3 regions of the Micromonospora sp. NPDC020750 genome follow, and region 2 is predicted to be linked to each of the others. Evidence: riboswitches for the same ligand, from Rfam matches in the RefSeq annotation. Region 2 holds a riboswitch; each other region holds the start of a gene.
The links. Region 2 has a riboswitch for cobalamin ahead of bluB (5,6-dimethylbenzimidazole synthase). Riboswitches for the same ligand answer to the same signal wherever they lie in the genome.
Positions count from the first base shown of each region.

Region 1: linked by a shared signal. The riboswitch ahead of ACH4T9_RS00795 (ribonucleoside-diphosphate reductase subunit alpha) and the one ahead of bluB (5,6-dimethylbenzimidazole synthase) in region 2 are both predicted to bind cobalamin.
Region 3: linked by a shared signal. The riboswitch ahead of ACH4T9_RS24865 ((2Fe-2S) ferredoxin domain-containing protein) and the one ahead of bluB (5,6-dimethylbenzimidazole synthase) in region 2 are both predicted to bind cobalamin.

Region 1 is NZ_JBIRTH010000001.1:158,690-166,197, forward strand. Features, by position in the region: gene ACH4T9_RS00790 (hypothetical protein) at 1-2,443, opposite strand, end outside; cobalamin riboswitch at 2,666-2,882, shown strand; gene ACH4T9_RS00795 (ribonucleoside-diphosphate reductase subunit alpha) at 3,053-5,470, shown strand; gene ACH4T9_RS00800 (ribonucleotide-diphosphate reductase subunit beta) at 5,515-6,510, shown strand; gene ACH4T9_RS00805 (VOC family protein) at 6,592-7,508, opposite strand, start outside.
Region 2 is NZ_JBIRTH010000007.1:218,411-225,918, forward strand. Features, by position in the region: gene ACH4T9_RS22385 (type II secretion system F family protein) at 1-409, shown strand, start outside; gene ACH4T9_RS22390 (hypothetical protein) at 439-642, shown strand; gene ACH4T9_RS22395 (TadE/TadG family type IV pilus assembly protein) at 801-1,211, shown strand; gene ACH4T9_RS22400 (TadE/TadG family type IV pilus assembly protein) at 1,274-1,843, shown strand; gene ACH4T9_RS22405 (hypothetical protein) at 1,840-2,271, shown strand; gene ACH4T9_RS22410 (LysM peptidoglycan-binding domain-containing protein) at 2,288-3,448, shown strand; gene ACH4T9_RS22415 (DUF2231 domain-containing protein) at 3,650-4,501, opposite strand; gene ACH4T9_RS22420 (hypothetical protein) at 4,684-5,028, opposite strand; gene bluB (5,6-dimethylbenzimidazole synthase) at 5,097-5,741, opposite strand; cobalamin riboswitch at 5,776-5,975, opposite strand; gene ACH4T9_RS22430 (crotonase/enoyl-CoA hydratase family protein) at 6,170-6,937, shown strand; gene ACH4T9_RS22435 (dihydrolipoyl dehydrogenase family protein) at 7,000-7,508, opposite strand, start outside.
Region 3 is NZ_JBIRTH010000008.1:362,369-369,876, reverse strand. Features, by position in the region: gene ACH4T9_RS24880 (precorrin-2 C(20)-methyltransferase) at 1-888, opposite strand, end outside; gene ACH4T9_RS24875 (precorrin-8X methylmutase) at 885-1,550, opposite strand; gene ACH4T9_RS24870 (sulfite reductase subunit beta) at 1,547-2,422, opposite strand; cobalamin riboswitch at 2,468-2,649, shown strand; gene ACH4T9_RS24865 ((2Fe-2S) ferredoxin domain-containing protein) at 2,784-3,437, shown strand; gene cobN (cobaltochelatase subunit CobN) at 3,434-7,033, shown strand; gene cobF (precorrin-6A synthase (deacetylating)) at 7,030-7,508, shown strand, end outside.

The sequences.
Region 1 (7,508 bases), on a different contig from region 2:
AGACCCGGTGGTACGCCGCGATCGAGTCGGCGCCCCACGTGCCGTCGGCCGCCAACGCCTCGCGCGTGGTGTTGTTGCGCAGGTAGATCTCGACCGACTTCAGGGTGCCGTCGTCGCTGGCGGTCCCCGAGAACGTGATCGAGCCGCCCGGCGCGACGGTGACCGGCGCGGCGGCGGTGGGCGGCGTCATCGGCGTGGGGGTGCTGACGGCCACCGACGGCGCGACGCCGGTCGCCGAGATGATCCAGTCCCGGGTGTCGCCGCGCAGGTCACCCTGACCGGCGTTGTCGATGGCGGTGGCCGTCATCTTCCACTCGCCCTCGGTGGGGAGGGCCACCTCGACCTGCCAGGTGGTCGACAACGCGCCGATGACGTCCGGCTCGCCCCGGAAGGTGTTGTAGACCGGTGCGGCCGTCCCGTCGTCCTGAAGGTACTGGTTGTCCGACCTGCGGAACGAGTACGTCATCGCGCTGACGCCCTTGTCGTCGCTGGCGGTGCCGGTCGCGACGAAGCTCTGGGCGGCGACCAGGCCGGCGGGCGGCGAGGTGATCTTCGTGGTCGGCGGCAGGTCGTCGAAGCTGAAGGTCTCGATCTTCTTGACGGCCTTCGAGGCATCGCTCTGGCCGTTGTTACCGAACGTCTTCGCCTGGACCTGGTATTCGCCGACGGGCAGCGACACGGTGAGGGACCACGAGGTCGAGGCGGTGTTCACCGCTGCGACTGTCGCGTTGATGCTGTTGGCGGCGCCCCACGTCGTGAGGTCGTCCTGCAGGTACTTCTTGGAACCCCGGTTCTGGATCTCGATCCCGACCTTGGTGACGCCGGCCGGAGCGGTCGCCTGCCCGCCGAGCGCGAACGGCGCGTTGGCCTGCTTGACCGTCCCCTCGATGGGGGTGACGATCGTCGTGTCGACCGGCGAGGGCGCGGGTGCCTGGGTGAGGTCGAAGAACCCGACCCGCCCCGCCGGCAGGCCGCCCTTGGTGTTGCCGTCGCCACCGACGAAGAGGCCGCGCGGGGTGGCCAGCATCGCCTTCTCCCCCTCGTACGAGCTGGAACCCGGGTTCCACTCGATCGCCGTGCCCGTGGCCGGGTCGAGCGCGCCGAGGTGGTCACGGCGGACCACCTGGTCGCCGAGACCGTAGCCGCTCAGGCCCTGGCCCGTGCCGTACCCGACGTTGTCCAGGCCGGGCCACGGGACGTTGGAGGTCGGCGATTCCTGCCAACTGAAGTGGCCGCCGACGTACACGGCCGTCTCGGTGATGGCGACCGAGTAGATGCTGTCGAAGTGACGCGACACCCAGATCGGCGCGACGTGGTCGGCGCCGGTCACCGGGAACGCGATCGCCGTGTCGTTGATCGGCGGGCGGTCGCCTCCCGAACCGCTGGTGACGACGAAGTAGGAGTCGTCCGGCGCGACGTCACCGGCGAAGACCCGCTGGATGCCGCCGACGAAGGAGAGGTTGTCCTCCCACAGGCGGGTGCGCCACGGCAGGAGGGCCTTGGTGGCGGTGTCGACGAGACCGACGCCGTAGCGGTCCTGGCCGGCGATCTGGCGACCGGTGTGCACGACCAGCAGCCTGCTGCCGTTGTGCGTCAGCTTGAGCTGCTGCACGGTGAGCATGCCGCCGACGCCGATGCCGCCGGACAGGGGCAGGTTGAATCCGCTGTCGACCGCCCCCGTCGTCGGGTTGAGCGCGACCAGCCCGGTGCGGTTCACGCTGTTCACCTTCGTGAACTGGCCGCCCACGTACACCGCGGTGCTGCTCACGGCCAGAGCGGTCGCGCGCCCGTTCCCCTGCGCGGTGAACGCCGCGATCGGAGCGCCGGTGACCGGGTCGAGCCGTACGATCTTGCGCTTCGTCAGGCCACCGACCGTGTTGAACGAGCCGGCGACATAGAGCGACGAGCCGTCCGGCGAGGCCTCGACGGCCTCGACGGATCCGTCGAACGTCGGCTGGAAGCCGGTGTCGACCAGGCCCGTGTCGATGTTGTAGGAAGCCAGCGACGGCTGCGCCACCGGCGTCCCCCCGACGTTGGCGATCGCGGTGAAGGAGCCGGCGATGAAGACCCGGTTGCCGATCACCTCGATGTCGGTGATCTCGCCGTCGGTGATCCGCGGTACGTCATTGCGCGGCGTGCTGGGAACCAGCCCGGTGTGTCCCGGCACCGACAGTGCCGCGGCCGTGCGGACGGCCGTGCGCGTCGCATCGCCGCCGATCGTTCTCGTGGCGGCGCGAGCGCTGGCGCTCGCGACCTCGTCGGCGGCACTGCCCTGCACAGTGCCCGCGGCCGCCGGTTGGCCTGTCAACAGCACAGCCCCGGCGACCAGACCCGCGATGGCGCGGCTCCGAACGTGCATCGAGACAACCCCCTGTAAAACGCCTGAATCGCGTCGCCGGGTCGATTCCCGGCGACGTCCATCCCCTGGCGTGCCGGAAGTCACCGTAGGAGGTCACGGTCCAATGTGCACTGAGGCTCGTCGGAAACCCGACCGATCGACATCCGTTCCGGCCCTACCGGCCGGGCCCGCCGCCCTTGGCTCCAGACCCGCTCCGCCAATCGGATCGGATCGGTGCGGCGAAGGAATCGACGAGGCTTCACCGCCGTGGCCGCCGACACGCCCGGACTCGACATGTGGGGTGTGACAACGCCGTAGTCCCTATATATGGTGTCGACCGTAGCTGGTTCGGCCGCTCATCCGGGGCGGTCGAGGCAAGAGGGAACCCGGTGGAAATCCGGGACTGCCCCGCAGCGGTGAGTGGGAACGACCGCCGTCATCAGCACTGGGCCGCCAGCGGCCTGGGAAGCGACGGCCAGTAGAAGACCGGCGAGCCCGGTCGCGCCCGCGAGTCCGAAGACCTGCCAGCGCGCCGCGCACCCATACCGGGGTGGGCGGCGGTCCGAGGCCGCGTGGGACGGCCGACGCCACCTGACCCGCGCCCCGCCGGCGTGACGTCCGCCGGTGTCTGTCTCCACGCGTCCGAAGGCCATCAGGTCCCGAGCCCGCGAGGAGTGAGTGGTGGCAGTCACCGAGGTTGTCCCGGCCGATGGCATGGTGGCCGACGAGGCAGCCCTACCGGGCCCGCGGCGGACGCAGATGCGCGTGCGTAAGCGCGACGGCGGCACCGAATCGGTCGATGTCAACAGGATCGTCGGAGCGGTCGAGCGGTGGACGGTCGGCCTCGCCGACGTCGACCCGTTGCGGGTGGCGACACGGACGATCAGCGGCCTGTACGACGGCGCGACGACCGCCGAGCTGGACCGGCTGTCCATCCAGACCGCAGCCGAGATGATCGGTGAGGAGCCGCAGTACTCGCGGCTGGCCGCCCGCCTGCTGGGCGGCTACATCGACAAGGAGGTCCGCAGGCAGGGCATCGGGTCGTTCAGCGAGGCGATCCGACGGGGACACGTCGAGGGCCTCATCGGCGACGGCACCGCCGCGTTCGTCGCCGCCAACGCCACCCAGCTCGATGACGCCGTCGACCCCCACGGTGACCTGCGGTTCGAGTACTTCGGGCTGCGCACGGTCCACGACCGGTACCTGCTGCGGCACCCGACGAGCCGGCTGGTGGTGGAGACCCCGCAGTACTGGTTGCTGCGGGTGGCGTGCGGCCTGTCCCACGCCCCGGACGAGGTGATCGAGTTCTACCGGTTGATGTCGAGCCTGGCGTACCTGCCGAGTTCGCCGACGTTGTTCAACTCCGGCACCCGGCACACCCAGATGTCCTCCTGCTACCTGGTCGACTCCCCGCGCGACGAACTGGACTCGATCTACCAGCGGTACGCGCAGGTGGCGAACCTGTCGAAGTTCGCCGGCGGCATCGGCATCGCGTTCTCCCGGGTCCGGTCGCGGGGTGCGCTGATCCGGGGCACCAACGGGCAGTCCAACGGGATCGTGCCGTGGCTGCGGACGCTGGACGCCTCGGTGGCGGCGGTCAACCAGGGCGGCCGGCGCAAGGGCGCGGCCTGCGTCTACCTGGAGCCGTGGCATCCGGACATCGAGGAGTTCCTGCAACTGCGGGACAACACCGGTGAGGACGCCCGGCGCACCCACAACCTGAACCTGGCCAACTGGGTCCCGGACGAGTTCATGCGCCGGGTGGAGGCCGACGGGATGTGGTCGCTGTTCGACCCGGACGTGGTGCCGGAACTGCCGGACCTGTGGGGGGACGAGTTCGACGCGGCGTACCGGGCGGCCGAGGCGCAGGGCCGGTACGTGCGGCAGGTGCCGGCGCGGGAGCTGTACGGGCGGATGATGCGGACCCTCGCGCAGACCGGCAACGGGTGGATGACGTTCAAGGACGCCGCGAACCGGCTGTGCAACCAGACCGCCGAGCCGGGCAACGTGGTGCACCTGTCCAACCTGTGCACCGAGATCATCGAGGTGTCCAGCGACGCCGAGACCGCCGTGTGCAACCTCGGCTCGGTAAACCTCGCCGCCCACCTCACCGACGGCGGCATCGACTGGGAACGGCTGCGCGCCACCGTCCGCACCGCCGTAACGTTCCTCGACCGGGTCATCGACATCAACTACTACCCGACCCCGCAGGCCGCGGCGAGCAACCCCCGCTGGCGGCCGGTCGGCCTCGGCCTGATGGGCCTGCAGGACGTGTTCTTCGCCCTGCGGCTGCCGTTCGACTCCCCGGAAGCCCGGGAGCTGTCCACCCGGATCAGCGAGGAGCTGTACCTGACCGCCCTGGAGACGTCGGCCGACCTGGCGGAACGCTTCGGCGCCCACCCGGCCTTCGCCGAGACCCGGGCGGCACGCGGCCAGCTCCAGCCGGACCTGTGGGGCGTGACGGGCAGCCAGGCGCAGCGCTGGGGGGCGCTGCGGGAGCGCGTCGCCGCGCACGGCCTGCGCAACTCGCTGCTGGTGGCGATCGCCCCGACCGCCACCATCGCCTCCATCGCCGGCTGCTACGAGTGCATCGAGCCGCAGGTGTCCAACCTGTTCAAGCGCGAGACCCTGTCCGGGGAGTTCCTCCAGGTCAACACCGCTCTCGTACGCGAACTGAAGGCCCGCGGCCTGTGGACCGACCAGGTCCGCTCGGCGATCAAGCGCGCCGAGGGATCGGTGCAGGGCATCACGGAACTGCCGGCGGAGGTCCGGCAGCTGTTCCGTACGGCCTGGGAGTTGCCGCAGCGGGCGCTGATCGACCTGGCCGCCGCCCGCGCCCCGTTCATCGACCAGTCACAGTCGCTGAACCTGTTCCTCGCCGCTCCGACGATCGGCAAGCTCTCCTCGATGTACCTGTACGCCTGGAAGGCCGGGTTGAAGAGCACCTACTACCTGCGGTCCCGCCCCGCCACCCGGATCCAGCAGGCCACGGTCGCACCCGCCGGCCCGGTCAGCCCCGCCGGCCCGGTCAATGCCGTCAGCGCCGTCGGTGTCGTCGCGGCGGCGGTGACCGTCGACGAGGCGGTGGCCTGCTCCCTGGAGAACCCCGAGTCGTGCGAAGCCTGCCAGTGACCGCCCCGACCGACGCCACCGCCACCGACCCGAGGACCACACACATGCTGCTCGACCCGGGGATGGACCTCACCCTCCGTCCGATGCGCTACCCGCACTTCTTCGACCGGTTCCGCGACGCCATCCGCAACACCTGGACCGTGGAGGAGGTCGACCTGCACGCCGACCTCGCCGACCTCGACCGGCTCTCCCCGGCGGAGCGGCACCTGGTGAGCCGCCTCGTCGCGTTCTTCGCCACCGGCGACACCATCGTCGCCAACAACCTGGTGCTGAACCTCTACCAGCACGTGAACTCGCCGGAGGGCCGGCTCTACCTGTCGCGGCAACTGTTCGAGGAGGCCGTGCACGTCCAGTTCTACCTGAACCTCCTCGACACGTACGTGCCCGACGAGGCCGAGCGGTTCGCCGCGTTCGACGCCATCGAGAACATCCCCTCGATCCGGCGTAAGGCCGAATTCTGCTTCCGCTGGATCGACTCCCTCCAGGACCTGCGGGAGCTGCGCTCGAAGCAGGACCGGCGGGTGTTCCTGCTCAACCTGATCTGCTTCGCCGCCTGCATCGAGGGGCTGTTCTTCTACGGGGCCTTCGCCTACGTCTACTTCCTGCGCTCCCGGGGACTGCTGCACGGCCTGGCATCCGGCACCAACTGGGTGTTCCGCGACGAGTCCATGCACATGGCCTTCGCCTTCGACGTGGTCGACACCGTCCGCCACGAGGAACCGGACCTGTTCGACGACGACCTCGCAGACCAGGTACGCCTGATGCTCACCGAGGCCGTCGAGTGCGAGGTCCAGTTCGCCGAGGACCTGCTCGGCCACGGCGTGTCCGGGATGTCCCTGGCCGACATGCGCCAGTACCTCCAGCACGTCGCCGATCGGCGGCTCGCGCAACTCGGCATGCCCGTCCACTACGGGTCGACCAACCCGTTCGCGTTCATGGAGTTGCAGGACGTGCAGGAGCTGTCCAACTTCTTCGAACGGCGGGTGTCGGCGTACCAGGTCGGGGTGACCGGCGCCGTCGCCTTCGACGACGACTTCTGAGCCGACCGCGACAGGCGAATCCCCAGCAGATGTCGGCGATCTCGCTTCCGCGTCATGGCCTCGTCTGCGGGGGTTCGGATGTCAGTCGATGGCGGGACGGAAGATGATCGCGACGCCGAGGGCTTCGCTGGCCGGTACGACGATCTCGTCCGGTCGGGGCGTGCGGTATGGCACCCCTGCGGTCCGTAGATGATGCTCGGTCTGGGAAATGTCGTGTACCGCGACCGTGTACCCCACGAAAGCGGGCAGGGCCGGCGGGCGCTCGCCGGGCAGGACGTCGGGCAGCGCGGACTCGGCGACGACGATCACTGAGGCGTCGCCGAGGTCGAAGGTTCGGGTGGAGCCGTTGCGGTGGGCGGCGCGGCCGAGGTACGTCTCGTAGCGGCGCTCGACGTCGGGTAGGGCGTCGTCGGGTACGCACAGTAGGCATCCGATCAGGTCGACGGCGCCGTTGGCGTGTTTCGGGTGCTGCTGCCCCTCGACGGCGGTGTTCTCGGCGATGCCGACCCTGCCCTCGGGCAGCCGGCCGCGTGGCGCGTCCGTCTCGTCGCTGTTGATCTCCAGGTAGCGGGTCGGGAGCATCCGGGTGCCGTCAGCGGTTTCGATCGGGCGCTGCACCGCGTGTACGCCGCCGTGGCCGGCGTCTGCGGCGTCCAGCCGCGCGGCGGCGGAGTCGAGGTCCGCGGAGTCGACGACGAGGATGTGCATGCCTTGGAACCGGTCCAGGAAGGCGGCGAGGTTGGCGGCGGTGCCACGAACGGCGGCCAGGAGCCCAGGCAGTTTGTCGTCTGGAACGTCGAGCGGGATCAGGTGGGCGTCGCCGGGGACCGGCTGCCCATCGTCGACGACGGCCACGATCTCGACGAAGTTGCGACGCAGATAGATGTGGGTGTTCGCCGCGCCGACCGGACGGGAGAGTGCTCCGGGAGCGGTGGGCAAGGTTGGATAGGCCGGCGGTGGCAGGGTGAAGCCAAGCCGCCGGCAGGTCTCGATCGCCG
Region 2 (7,508 bases):
CACCTATCTGGACCTGGTGGCGTTGCAGCTCTCCGCCGCGCACGGCCCGGTGCAGGCCCTGGAGCGGGCCGCGGCGGTCTGCGACGGCTGGGTCTTCGACCGGATCCGGGAGTCGCTGCGGATCGCCCAGATGCAGATGCACTCGCCCTGGGACGAGCTGCGCGAGCTGGCCGAGAAGATCGGCATCCCGGAGCTGGGCGACGTCGGGGCGATCATGCGCTCCGCCGGCAGCGAGGGCGCGCAGGTGCACGAGACGCTGCGCAGCCGGGCCGACTCGCTGCGCGACCAGATCCGCACCGACAACCTGGCCCGGGCCGAGGCGGTCACCAGCCGGCTGGACATCCCCGGCTCACTGCTGGTCTTCGTGCTGCTCGGCTTCGCCATCTACCCGTTCCTCGCCCGGTTGTGAAACCCCTCCCCAGTTCGAAGGAGCACGTCATGCATCTCATCGCCTATCTGCACATCGCGTTGACGACGCGGCTGGCCGAGCTGCGCCGCGACGGCGAGCGCGGCGACAGCCCGGTGCCGACCGCCGTGATCATCGCCGGCCTGGTCACCGTCGCCATGGCGGTCACCGCCCTCGCCCTGACCAAGGCCAACAGCTGGATGAACGCCATCCCGGACGGCGGGTCGAAACCGTGACGGGCCGCCCCGCACGCGCGGACCGGAGCCGGTCGGCACCCGCCGACCGGCCCACCGGCCTGCGCGCACCGGGGCGGGCCCGCGACGGCGTACGGCGGCGACCGGGCGGGTGGGCGCGCGGCAGCGTACGGCGGCCACCCGGGGAGGCGTCCTGGGGGCTGCTGGCCGGGGCCCGGCGGAGACTCGCCGACGGCCCGGCCGAGCGGGGCGCCAACCCGGTGGAACTGGCCGTCGTGATGCCGGCGATCCTGGTACTGCTCTTCGCCTCGATCCAGGCCGCCGCCTGGTTCGTCGCCCGGGCCACCGCGCTGAACGCCGCGCAGAGCGCGGTCAACGCCCAGCGCGTCCTTCAGGCTCCCGACGGGGCCGGGGAACAGCAGGCGACCGACTTCCTCACCTCGGCAGGTGACTGGCTGGTCGGCTGGGACTCGCCGGGGCCGGACTGCGTGACGGCCGCCACCGAGGTGACCTGCACGGTGACCGGCACCGCCCTGTCGGTAGTCCCCTGGGTCAGCTTCCCGGTGCGGCAGACCGCCCACGGCACGGTCGAACGGTGGACGACGGGATGAGCGGCGTGCGGAGACGTGACGTGCCGGCCGACGACCGACGCCGATTCCGGGCCGCCCGGCTCCTGCGGCAGGCGCGGGACGCGGTCCGCGGCCGACGCCGCCCCGGCGCCGGTCCGGACGCCGCCCACCGCCCAGGTCGGGACGAGGGTGGCCCGCCGGGCACCCGCTCACGGCGGGACGAACGCGGTTCGGTCGCCGTCGAGGTGGCCGTGCTCGCCCCGGCGTTCCTCGCGCTGCTCGTGCTGGCCGGCGTGGCCGGGCGTACGGCGATCGCCCAGGAGGCGATCGAGTCGGCGGCGCACGATGCCGCCCGGGCCGCCTCCATCTCCCGGGACGCCGCCACCGCCCGGCAGCAGGCCCTGGCCGCCGCGAGCAACCAGCTCGACTGGCAGCGGGCGAACTGCGCCGGCCAGCCGACGCTCACCTTCAGCGGCTCGGTCGACGGCGATGCGGTCAGCTTCGACGAGGCCTTCGCCAGCGATCCCGGCGAGCCCGCCGCCGTCACCGTGTGGGTGGCCTGCACGGTCTCCTTCGCCGACATCGACCTGTCGCTGCTGCCGGCGATGCCGACCAACCGGACGATCTCGGCCGCCTTCACCTCACCGCTGGACCGCTACCGGAGCAGGTCGTGACCGCCGGCCGGCTCCGCGGCGACGACGGCAGGGTCAGCCTGTTCCTCGCGGCGGGGATGATCGGCGTCCTCGCGATCATCGGGCTGGCCTTCGACGGCGCCGGTCAGCTGCGGTCCATGCAGCGGGCCGACAACCTGGCCGCGGAGGCGGCCCGGACCGGCGGCCAGGCCATCGACCGGGCGAAGGCCATCGAGGGCGGGCCCAAGGTGATCGACCAGGTGGCCGCCAGGGCTGCGGTGAACAGCTACCTCGCCGCGGCGGACGTGACCGCCTCCTCCGTCGAGTTCCCGGTCGTCGGCGGGGAGACCCTCATCCGGGTGCACGTCACGGTCACCTACGACCGGTACATGCTCGGCTTCTTCGGCTTCGGCAACACCGTCACCGTCTCCGGTGAGGCCACCGCGCGGGCCCTCACCGAGGACCCGTAGGAAGGGAAGGAACGCCATGGCCGCACCGGGTCGCTCCGCCGCACGGCGGACCGGACAGGTCCTCACCGGGTTCGGCGCGCTGGTCGTGCTGATCGCGGTGCTGGTCGGGGGGCCGGTGGCGCTGATCGCGTTCGCCGGCAACCCGCTCCCCGACCAGGTACCCACCCTCGCCGAGATCGGCGTCACGCTGACCAGCCGGGACGACGGCCAACTGTTCCTGCGGGCGCTGGCCCTGGTCGGCTGGTTCGGCTGGGCCACCTTCGCCTTCTCGGTGCTCGTGGAGTTGGGCGCGCAGTCGCTGCGCCGACCGGCACCCCGGCTGCCCGGAATCAGCCGGCAGCAGCGGGCCGCGGCGGCGCTGGTCGGCTCGGTGGCCCTGATCATCGCGGCGAGCCCGGCGGCGGCCAGCGCGGCGACGGTGCTGGCCGGCCCGTACCCGACGGTGGCGCAGCCGGCCGTCGCCGCGGCGGCCCCGATGGCCCGGCCGGTCAGCGCGACACTTCCGGTCGGCGCGCGGACGGCGCCGCCGGTCGTGGTCACCACGGCGGCCCAGCTACCCGAGCCGGTGGAGCCGACGGTGTACCAGGTGGCGAAGGGCGATTACCTGGGCGAGGTCGCCGAGCGCTACCTCGACGACTTCGACCGGTACCGGGACGTGGCGAAGCTGAACGGGCTGCACGACCCCGACCGGATCCGCCCGGGGCAGCTCATCAGGCTGCCCGACGGCGCGGGCGACGCCGGGGCCCGTACGCACGCCACCGGCCGGCTGGTGGTCCGGCCCACGGCCCCCGCCCCCGGCGGCGCGGTCACTCCCCCGCCGGCGACCCCGGCCACCCCGCCGGCTGCCGAAGCTCCGGCGACCCCGGCGGCGACGCCGCCGGCCACCCGCCCGGCGCCCGCGCCGTCGGCCACCCAACCGTCGGCCGAGTCGACCCGCGGCAGCCAGCAGGTGGCCCAGCCGCCCTCCGGGCCGCAGCCGGCGATGGCCGCTGGGGCGTCCCGGGCGAGCGAGGAGGACCAGGTGAACCGTCCGCTCGCGGTCTCGGCGGTGCTCGCCGTGGCCAGCATCGTCGGGGCACAGATCGGCGCGGTCCTCGGGCTGCGCCGCCGGCCGGGCATCGCCCGGGCCGCCGCCGGCGCGCGGGCCCTGGTCTCCGGCCGGCACCGCCGGAACTGACGCCGGCCGCCCCCACCCCGCCTCCCCTGCGCGCACTTTCACGGAATGTGTGGCCATGGCGCGCGCCGATGCCACACATTCCGTGAAAGTGCGCGCAGGGCGGGCCCGGCGGGGTGGCGGGAGCGGGGTGGCGGGAGCGGGGTGGCGGGAGCGGGGTGGCGGGAGCGGGGTGGCGGGAGCGGGGTGGCGGGAGCGGAAAGCTCAGGGCAGTCGGGCCTGCAACACCCCGTCGACCACCCGGGTCGGCAGGATCTGCTGGTCGTTCCCGGACGGCCCGTGCATGACCTCGCCCCCGTTGAGCCGGAAGGCGCTGCCGTGCCACGGGCAGACCACGCAGGCGTGCCCGTCGATCTCGGTGACCTCGCCCTCGCCGAGCGGACCGCCCTGGTGCGGGCAGTGCTCCAGCATCACGGTGACCTCGTCGCCGTGCCGGTAGAGGATGACCGAAACGTCGTCCACCTCGCGGGTGACCAGCTTCCGCTGCGGCAGCATGGCCATGTCCGCGAGCGGGTGCCAGCCGTCACTGATCCGGTTCAGCTCGGACACGCTCTGGTTGACCTGGGCCCCCTGCTTGTACGCCAGGTGCCCCCCGAGGTAGGCCCCCGCGCTCGCCGCGGTCAGCCCGAGGTACGCCAGCGCCCGCCCGGTCCCGTGCCGCCCACGCAGCCGGGCGGCCAGCGAGCCGGCGTACAGGGCCAGGCCGACGGTGTTGGAGGCGGCGTGCACCAGGCCGACCCGGCGCTGGTCCCGGGTGAGGGCCGCCCAGTCGTTCAGCCCCGCGACCGCCGCCGGGAGGGCGCCGACCGTGCCCAGCCCGACCAGCGTGGTGGCCGCCCGACGCTGACCGGGCATGAGGTCCAGCACGGCGGCGCTGATCCAGGCGCCCACCGGCACCTGCACCAGCGCCGGGTGCAGCGGATGCCCGAGGAAGACGCCGTGCAGCAGGTCGCGCACCCGCTGCGGGCGGATGGTGGCCTGGACGGCGCGCTGCAACCGGTCCCCGACCCGGTCCAGCGCCGGATTCTGTTCGATTCTCGTCAAGAGTGCCCGCATCCCGTCCGACTTCCCGGCAGGAGCGGTCGCAAACCGGTCGGCGGTGACGAGCTTGTCGCCGTGCGTGTCGGCCGGCCGTCCGGGGACGCGGCCGACACCGTCGCCGACCCGCACGTCACCGCCCCGGGTGCCGACGGTGGGGTCCCGCGCCACCGACCGCCCGGCGGCGCGGGACCCGGCGACTACTGCCAGGGGCCGCTGCGGCAGATGAACCTACCGGTGTCGCTGTACTGGGTCACGCTGCCGTCGAAGTAGCTGTAGCTGACCCGCACCTGCAGGCCGATGTTGGAGAAGGGGCAGCTGGCGAAGAGCGTCGGTCCGGCGCTCGTGAAGGTCCCGACGCTGCCGGAGTACCAGGTGACCGTCCAGGTCGTCGTGCCGGTGCTGGTGGCGTCGCAGTAGAACTGCGACGCGCCGGACTCGCAGAAGGGCGCGGGGGCGCTGGCCAGGGCCGGGGTGGCTACGGCGGCGGTCAGGCCGAGGGTGGTGAGGACGGAGGCGAGCAGGACCCTGACGGTGGCACGCATGAAGATCCTCCCGAACGTAGCGGGTTGAGGACTGAGGGTGAATGCCACGCTATCTCAGCAATCGAGGTTCATGAATCAGCCGTTCGCCGGTCGGTCGCCGCCCAACGGTCGTGGTGCACCGCCTCGGCGAGGGGACGCTTCCGCCGCCACCCGTGCCGTTCCAGGTCCGGCACGGTCGCCAGGTGGGTGACTGGCCCGAGGCAGAGCCACGCCACCGGCCGGATGCCGTCCGGGATACCGAGCAGCCCGGCCAGGAACGGTTCCCGGTAGAAGGAGACCCAACCGACGCCGAGCCCTTCGGCGGTGGCGGCGAGCCACAGGTTCTGGATGGCCAGGCAGACCGAGTAGAGCCCGGCGTCGGCGATGGCGTGCCGCCCGAGGACGGCCGGGCCGCCCCGCGCCGGGTCGTAGGTGACCACGATCGACAGGGTCGACTCCAGCACTCCGTCGATCTTGATCCGGGCGAACCGCTCGGCCGCCTCGCCGTCGAGGGTGGCAGCGAACGTGTCCCGTTCGGCCTGGACGTGCTCGTGGAACCGGCGGCGGATCCCGGCGTCCCGGACCAGGACGAAGTCCCACGGCTGCGAGTAGCCGACGCTGGGCGCGGCGTGCGCCGCGTCGAGGATCCGGTGCAGGGTGTCCGCCGGCACCGGCTCTCCGGTGAACTCGGCCCGGACGTCCCGGCGGCGGTGGATGGTGTCGTAGATGTCCACAGGCAGGCTCCCGCTGCGCTCGGCCCACCGCTGTGGTGGGCACCCGACGCGAGGCCGGTCTTCGGACTCCCGGATCGACGCCCGACCGTCCGCCTTCCCAGCCGTGCGGCCAGTGGCTGCGCGTGACGCGCGTGGACGGCGGCTCCCCGGTCACCGCGGCGGGCCCGTGCCGGATTCCCACCGGCTTCCCGATTCTCCCCGCAGGCGCGGGGCACCTCACATGATCGTGCCGCCGCCGATGGTAGCGCCGCGCCCGGTGCCGGCCGGCCCGGCTCCGCCCGTGCGCCGTCGGGGCGGACGGGCCGCTACGGTCGATGTCGGGGTGTCCACCACCACCCCGAGGGCCGGCCCGCCGGCCACCTCGGCCCGCACCGCCGGCCCGGCGGCCCGCGGCCGAGGGTCGAGCCGCCCGACCAGGAGGGACGCCGATGGGGGTACGGATCGAAAGCGCCGGGGCCATAACCACGGTGATCCTGGACCGGCCGTCGGCCCGCAACGCCGTCGACGGGTCGACCGCCCGGGCCCTGGCCGACGCGTTCCGCGCCTTCGATGCCGATTCGGAGGCGGCGGTGGCCGTGCTCTGGGGGGCGGGCGGGACGTTCTGCGCCGGCGCGGACCTGAAGGCGATCGGCACCCCCGGCGGCAACCGGGTCGAGCCCGACGGCGACAGTCCGATGGGCCCGACGCGGATGCGACTGTCCAAGCCGGTGATCGCGGCGATCTCCGGGTACGCCGTGGCCGGCGGGCTGGAACTGGCCCTCTGGTGCGACCTGCGGGTGGCCGAGTCCGACGCGGTGCTCGGGGTCTTCTGCCGGCGCTGGGGGGTGCCGCTGGTCGACGGGGGGACCTTCCGGCTGCCCAGGCTGATCGGCGAGAGCCGGGCGATGGACCTGATCCTCACCGGCCGACCGGTGCCGGCCGAGGAGGCGTACGCGATGGGTCTGGTGAACCGGCTGGTCGCGCCGGGTGAGGCCCGGGTGGAGGCCGAGCGGCTGGCCGCCGGGATCGCCCGCCACCCGCAGACCTGCCTGCGCAACGACCGGGCGGCGGTGCTGGCCGGCGCCAACCTGACCGAGCCGGAGGCCTTCGCGGTCGAGCTGGCCCACGGCGCGGAGTCGCTGGCGGCCGACGCGGCGGCGGGCGCGGCCCGCTTCGCCGCGGGCTCCGGCCGGCACGGCGCACCCGCGTCTCCCTGATCGTCCGCACCGCACCGGCACGACGCCGTGCGCGTCGGACGATCCGAGAACCAGCGGCGGCGCTACCTCAGCTTGCGCAGGGCGTCCTCGATGGCGCGGTGGAACGTCGGATACGCGTAGATCATGTTCCGGAGCTGGGTCAACGGGACCGCCGCGTGTACCGCCACCACCAGGCCCGACAGCACCTCGCCGCCGGCCGGGCCGACCGAGGTCGCGCCGACCAGGACGCCCCGGTCGGCGTCGGCGACCAGCTTGATCAGTCCGTCGGCCCGGTGGATCCAGCCCCGGGTGGACGAGCCGAGCTGGCTCACGCCGACCTGCACGTTGATGCCGCGCTCGCGGGCCTGCCGCTCGGTCAGCCCGACCGCGCCCACCTCGGGGTCGGTGAAGGTGACCCGGGGCAGCGCCCGGTAGTCGGCGTGCGGCACGCCACCGGCGATCCCCGCCCCCGCCGTGCTCGCCGCGCCGCCGACCGCGCTGGCGGTGCCGCTGGCGTCCGGGCCGGACCGCGCCCGCCGGGCGTGGTCGAGCACGTCGGCGACCACGATGGCCGCCTGGTACATGGCGATGT
Region 3 (7,508 bases), on a different contig from region 2:
CTGGACATACGGTCCGTAGCCGATGACGTGGCCGACCTCCGCGAGCACCTGCGACGCCTCGGGGGAGAGCCACTGGTCGGGACCGGGACCGAGGCCCACGACGACGACTTCGGCACCGGCGACGGGCTCGGTGACCGCACTCGCCGAGCGGTCGTAGCGCGCCACACCGGGACGGGTGTCGCCGGGGACCAGGACGATCGAGAAGTACGGCACCGTATCGGGGTCCACGTCGGCGACCGGGAGCACCCGCTGGGCGTCCATCGACGCCCGCTCGACGTACCAGGACCCCTCGACGCGTCCGGCCTGTTCGAGCGCCGAGCGGACCTTGGCGAACGTGCGGCCGAGCTTCATGATCACGGCGCCGTCGGTGTCGGCGAGGCGCCGGGCCAGCTCCGGCTCGGGAAGCGTGCCGGGCAGCACGGTCAGCACGTCGGTCTGCCGGACCAGGGGCAGGGCGGTCGTGGCCGTGGCGGCCGCGAAGGCGGGTACGCCTGCGACGACCTGCGTCTCGAACTCGTCCGCGAGCCGGTCGTGCAGGTACATGAACGAGCCGTAGAGCATCGGGTCGCCCTCGGCCAGCACGACGACGTCGCGGCCCGCCCTCAGGTGCGCGCGGAGCCGCTCGCCGCACTCGGCGTAGAAGTCCGCCATCGCGCCGGCGTACCCGCCCGGGTGGTCGGTGGTCTTCGTCGTCACCGGGTAGACGAGCGCCTCCTCGATCACGTCGTCCGGGAGCAGGCCGGCGGCGATGCGGCGCGCGTTGGACTGCTTGCCGACGCCCTGGTGGTAGGCGACGACGTCCGCCGCGCCGATCAGCCGGGCGGCCTTCAGCGTGACGAGCTCGGGATCCCCCGGGCCGACCCCGACGCCGAACAGCCGGCCGCTCACTCCGCCTCCTGGGCCAGGGCGTTGAGCGCCGAGGCGGCCAGCGCCGAGCCGCCGCGACGCCCGGTCACCACGAGATACGGCACGTCGAGCCCGGGTGCCTCGGCGGCGAGGTCGATGAGCGCCTGCTTGGACTCGGCCGCACCGATGAAACCCACCGGCGTGCCGATGATCGCGGCCGGCCGCGGTGCGCCGTCACGCAGCATCTCCAGCAGGTGGAACAGGGCCGTGGGGGCGTTGCCGAACGCGACGACCGCACCCTCGATGTGCTCGGCCCACAGAGACACCGCCGCCGCGGACCGGGTCGTGCCCCACGCGCGGGCGAGCGCCGGGACCTCGGGCTCGCGCAGGAAGCAGCGGACCTCGTTGTCGCGGGGCAGCCGGGCGCGGGTGACGCCGGCGGCGACCATGTGCGCGTCCGTCAGGATCGGCGCTCCCGCGTCGAGCGCCGCCCGGGCCGCCGTCACAAGACCGGGATGGATCACCAGGTCCCGCGTCAGGTCGGTCTGCCCGCACGCGTGGATCATCCGCACCGCGACCTTCTCGGCGTCGGTCGGGACGCGCGTCAGGTCGGCCTCGGCGCGGATGGTGGCGAACGAGTCGGTGTAGATCGCCGCGCCGTCGGTGACGTAGTCGTAGCGGCGCGTCGGTGGGGCGAAAGTCATGCATTCTCCAGATCGGGGACGAGCAGGGTGCGCCGTGGCGTGACGACGAGGTCGCCCGCACCGAGGGCGCGGACCTCGTCCATGAAGCGAGCATCCACCCGGCCGTCGGGGACCGCGAGGTGCAGCGCGACACGGCCGTCGTCCTGCGCGATCCTGCCAAGCGGGGGTGGTGGCGTGCTCACCCGGGTCCCCGCGGCACGCTCGAGCACGGTGCCCAGCACTGCCGCGCCGGAGCCGGGCAGCTCCTCGACGTGCCAGGGAGAGCTCGGTTCGCTACCGGCGAGCCCGGCGAACCGCACGGCGAGTGTCGTCAGCGCCGCAGCGGCCTCGTCCAGCGGGACCACCGGTCCCCACGACGTCCCGGCGCGTAACTGCGCGGTGCTCGCGTCGAGCGCCACGAGACCGAGGTCCAGGTCGCGCTCGACCAGGTCGCCGCGGCCGTCGTCGAGCACGAACAGGAACCGGCCGGCCAGCGCGGCGAGCAGGGGCTCCGCGCACAGCCGGGCGTCGAGGCCAGCGATCACCGGACGCAGGTCGGCGCGGCCAGCGCGGCGTCCGGTGAGCGGTGAGGCCAAGATGTTGCGCACCCGCTCGTGCGACGTCGACGGCACGAGCCCGGTTGCCATGATCACGTCCACGACCGCGTCCGGCAGGCACCCGTCGTCGTGCTCGATGCCGCGCACCTGGAGGTTGGCGCGGCTGGTCAGGTGGACCGCGCCGTCGCCGTGCTCACCCGCCACGCGGACGAGTGCGCCGAGCGCCTCGGTCGTCACGGCGCCACCGGGGACGCGCACCCGGACGAGCGCGCCGTCGTCGGCGATCCAGGGGCGCAGCAGACCGGGACACAGGTCACGGCGGGTCCTCTCGGTCACGGCGCCATCGTGCCAGAGCCCGTCTCGGGCACCGTCGGTCGGCGGTGCTACGTTCGTCACGCCAGCCAAACTCAGCCATGAGCCAGGGAACCCGGTGAGAGTCCGGGACTGACGCGCAGCGGTGAGGGTGACGGGCGGAGCACGACGCCACTGGACCAACGGTCTGGGAAGGCGCTCCGTCCGGTTGATCCCAAGTCCGAAGACCTGCTGGCCGCAGACCCCGTCTGCGACACCTGCCCATCCAGGCCTCGCGCACAGGCCTCCGGACGAAGGAAGACCGTCGTGGCTCGTTATCCTCGCTCGCACCAGACCGGATCCTCCCACCAGGTTCTGCCCAACTGGCTCGTCCGCTCCTGACGTCGTGAGCGTCCTCGTCCACGTCGCGACCGCACTGCCCGACGCCGCCCGATCAGCGGTGCTGCGCCGGGAGGCCGAGGCCGCCGGTGCCCGTCTGGCATTCCTGCAGGTCGGCGAGCCGACACTCACCCACGTGCTCGACCTGGTGCACGCCGACGGCGTCCGAGAGGTTCGCCTCGAGCCGGTGAGCACCGACGACCTGACCTACGCCCGCTCGTGGGTGGGACGCGTCGCCGGCCACTGGCACCGCCAGCAGATCAACCCGCCGGTCATCCGGTTCGGAGAGCGGACCATCACCGGCCGCGAGGCGCCGTTGTCGTCACCGGCGTGGGACGCGCCCCCGCCGTACCGGCACCATCTGCTGCTGTGCCGTGGCCCGCGCTGCAGCGCCCGAGGTGCGGACGAGACCTACCGCGCGCTCGTCGGCGCGCTCGTCGAGCACCGGCTCACTGACTCCGACGTCCTCATGGCGCAGACCGGGTGCCTGTTCCCGTGCAACCACGGCCCCGTGGCCGTCGTCCACCCCGACGGCGCCTGGTACGGGCCGGTACGACCCGGCGACGCGGCACGGCTGGTCCGTGAGCACCTCTGCGCCGGTCGCCCGGTCGACGACCTGCGCCTCGACTCCCGGACCAGCTCCACCGAAGGAGAAGCATGACCCGCATCGCTCTCATGTCCACGTCGGACACCGACCTGTTGTCGGCGCGTGCCAGCGGCTCGGACTACACCTGGGCCAACCCTGCCCGGGTGACCGACGAGCGCCGCGACGCCCTGACCGCCGAGGCGGACCTGGTCGTGCTGCGCGTGCTCGGTTCACCCGAGGACGTGCGGGATGTCGCCGCCCTTGTGCGCGAGGCCGGGCGTCCCCTGGTCGTCCTCGGCGGGGAGCGGACGCCGAACGCCGCACTCATGGAGCTGTCAACCGTGCCGATCGGCGTGTGCGCCGAGGCACACCGCTACCTCGCCGAGGGAGGCGCGGAGAACCTGGGTCAGCTGCACGCCTTTCTCTCCGACACGGTGCTGCTGACCGGCGAGGGCTTCGAGCCGCCGGCCGTTCTGCCCGAGTGGGGCGTCGGCCGGCAGGCAGCCGGGAGCGATGTGCCACGGATCGGCGTGCTGTACTACAGGGCACACGAGGTGAGCGGCAACAACGCGTTCGCGCACGAGCTCGCCGACGCGATCGACGCGACCGGCAAGGCCGTCGGCGTGCCGATCTTCGTCTCCTCGCTGCGGGCGGCGCCCGACGAGCTGTTCACCGAGCTCGCCACGCTCGGCGCGATCATCGTCACCGTACTCGCCGCAGGCGGCTCCAAGCCCGCCACCGCCGGCGCCGGTGGCGACGACGAGTCCTGGAACGTCGAGCGGCTGCGCGCGTTGGACGTCCCGGTGCTGCAGGCGCTGGCGCTCACGTCCAGCAAGGCCGAGTGGGAAGCATCCGACGACGGCGTCACCCCGCTCGACTCCGCGACCCAGATCGCCATCCCCGAGTTCGACGGCCGGCTCATCACCGTCCCGTTCTCGTTCAAGGAGGTCGACGCCGACGGTCTGCCGCGCTACCAGACCGACGCCGAGCGGTGCGACCGCGTCGCGGGCATCGCGGTGAACCACGCGCGGCTCCGACACGTTCCACCGGCCGAGCGCAAGGTGGCCCTTGTCCTGTCGGCCTACCCGACCAAGCACAGCCGCATCGGCAACGCCGTCGGCCTCGACACGCCCGTATCGGCGATCCGGCTGCTGCGCGCGATGCGCGACGCCGGCTACGACCTCGGCGCGCCCGGCGAGATCCCCGGGCTCGACCCGCTCCCGCCGGTCGAGAGGGAGGACCCCGACACGACGGCCGGCAACGCGCTCATCCATGCGCTGATCGAGGCCGGTGGCCAGGACGAGGAGTGGCTCACGCAGGCCCAGCTCAGCGGGTCGCACGTGCGCATCGGCCGCGACGACTACCTGCGCTGGACCGCCCACCTGCCGGACGAGCTCCGTGACGCCATGGTCGAGACCTGGGGCGAGGCCCCCGGCTCACTGTTCGTCGACGACGCCGGTGACATCGTGCTGGCCACGCTGCGCGCGGGCAACGTCGTCATCCTGATCCAGCCGCCACGCGGCTTCGGCGAGAAGCCGGTCGCGATCTACCACGACCCCGACATGCCACCGTCGCACCACTACCTGGCGGCGTACCGCTGGCTCGAGCACGGCTTCGGCGCCGACGCGGTCGTGCATCTGGGCAAGCACGGCTCGATGGAGTGGCTGCCGGGCAAGAACGCCGCGCTCTCGGCCGGGTGCGCCACGGACGCGGCCATCGGCAGCATGCCGCTGATCTACCCGTTCCTCGTCAACGACCCCGGCGAGGGCGCCCAGGCCAAACGCCGCGCGCACGCCACGATCGTCGACCACCTCGTGCCGCCGATGGCGCGCGCCGAGAGCTACGGCGACATCGCCCAGCTCGAGCAGCTGCTCGACGAGCACGCCAACGTCGCGGCCATGGATCCGGCGAAGCTGCCCGCGGTCCGCCAGCAGATCTGGACGCTCATGCAGTCCGCGCAGATGCACCGCGACCTCGGGCTGGAGGAGCGACCCGACGACGAGGAGTTCGACGACTTCCTGCTGCACGTCGACGGCTGGCTGTGCGAGATCAAGGACGTCCAGATCCGCGACGGGCTGCACGTGCTGGGCCAGGCGCCGACGGGGGAGGCGCGGGTCAACCTCGTACTCGCCGTGCTCCGCGCCACGCAGGTGTGGGGCGGCCAGAACCGCGCTCTGCCCGGCCTGCGCGCCGCCCTGGGGCTCGCGGAGGACGCCCCTGTCCCCGCGGTCGACGCCGTGGAGGGGCAGGCCCGTGCCCTGGTCGAGGCGATGGAGAAGTCCGGCTGGGCCGTCGACGCGATCGACGCGCTGCACGACGACCCGGTCGTGCGCGACGTCCTGCGGTTCGCCGCCGAGCAGGTCGTCCCGCGCCTGACCGCCACCACCGACGAACTGACCAACGTCCTGCACGCGCTCGCCGGCGGCTTCGTCGAGGCCGGGCCGTCCGGCTCCCCGCTGCGCGGCCTGGTCAACGTCCTGCCGACCGGTCGCAACTTCTACACCGTCGACCCGCGTGCCGTCCCGTCGCGCCTCGCGTGGGAGACGGGACAGGCCATGGCCGAGTCGCTCGTCGCCCGGCACCTCGCCGATACCGGCGTGCACCCGCGCTCGGTCGGCCTGTCCGTGTGGGGGACGTCCGCCATGCGCACGTCCGGTGACGACGTCGCCGAGGTGCTCGCGCTGCTGGGCGTGCGCCCGACCTGGGATCCGGCCTCGCGACGCGTCAACGGCCTGGAGGTGATCGACCTCGACGAGCTGGGCCGGCCGCGCATCGACGTGACCGTGCGCATCTCGGGCTTCTTCCGCGACGCCTTCCCGCACGTCATCGAAATCCTCGACGACGCCGTGCAGATCGTCGCCGGGCTGGACGAGCCCGACGAGCTCAACTTCGTCCGCGCGCACACCCGCGAGGACCTCGCCGAGCACGGCGACCTGCGGCGGGCCACCACCCGGATCTTCGGCTCGAAGCCGGGCTCGTACGGTGCCGGCATCCTCCAGGTCGTCGAGTCCGGCACGTGGCGCGACGACGCCGACCTGGCCGCGGTCTACACCGCGTGGGGCGGCTTCGCGTATGGCCGCGGGCTCGACGGTGTCACGGCCACCGACGACATGCGCACCAGCTACAAGCGCATCGCCGTCGCGGCGAAGAACATCGACTCGCGCGAGCACGACATCGCCGACTCCGACGACTACTTCCAGTACCACGGCGGCATGATCGCCACGGTCCGCGCGCTGACCGGCGCCGAGCCGAAGGCGTACGTCGGGGACTCGACCACGCCGGACGCCGTGCGCACCCGCACCCTGCAGGAGGAGACCAACCGCGTCTTTCGCTCACGCGTCGTCAACCCGCGCTGGATCGCGGCGATGCAGCGCCACGGGTACAAGGGTGCGTTCGAGCTCGCCGCGACCGTGGACTACCTGTTCGGCTTCGACGCGACCGCCGGCGTCGTCCACGACTGGATGTACGAGTCTCTGGCCCGCGAGTACGTCCTCGACGGGACGAACCAGGAGTTCATGCGCCGCGCGAACCCCTGGGCGCTGCGTGGCATCGTGGAACGGCTGAACGAGGCTGCTGACCGCGGGCTGTGGTCCGACCCGGACACCGAGATCATGGCGGAGATGGCGCGGGTGTACCTGGAGGTCGAGGGCGACCTGGAGGACGACGCGTGACACGACGCCTCGCGCTCGTCGGGCTGGGCCCGGGCGACCCCGAGCTGGTGACGGCCCAGGCCGCCCGGGTGCTCAACGAGGTCGCCTACTTCCTCGTCGCCGACAAGACCGCGCAGCACCCGGGCACGGCCGACCTCATCGCGATGCGCGAGGCGATCTGCGAGCGGCACGTCACAGGGGAGTGGCGGCTCGTGCACGTCCCCGACCCCGAGCGGGACCGTGCCGACCCGGCCGACTACGCCACCGCGGTGCGTGACTGGCACGAGGCGCGGGCGCAGGTCTACGAGCAGGCACTGCTGGACAACCCGGGAGATGCGGCGGTGCTCGTGTGGGGCGACCCGGCCCTGTACGACTCGGCGATCCGGCTGGCGGACCGCATCGTCGAGCGCGGACGCGTCGACGTCGCGGTGGAGGTGGTGCCTGGCCTCAGCAGTGTCCAACTGCTCGCGGCCCGCCACCGACTCGTGCTCAACGC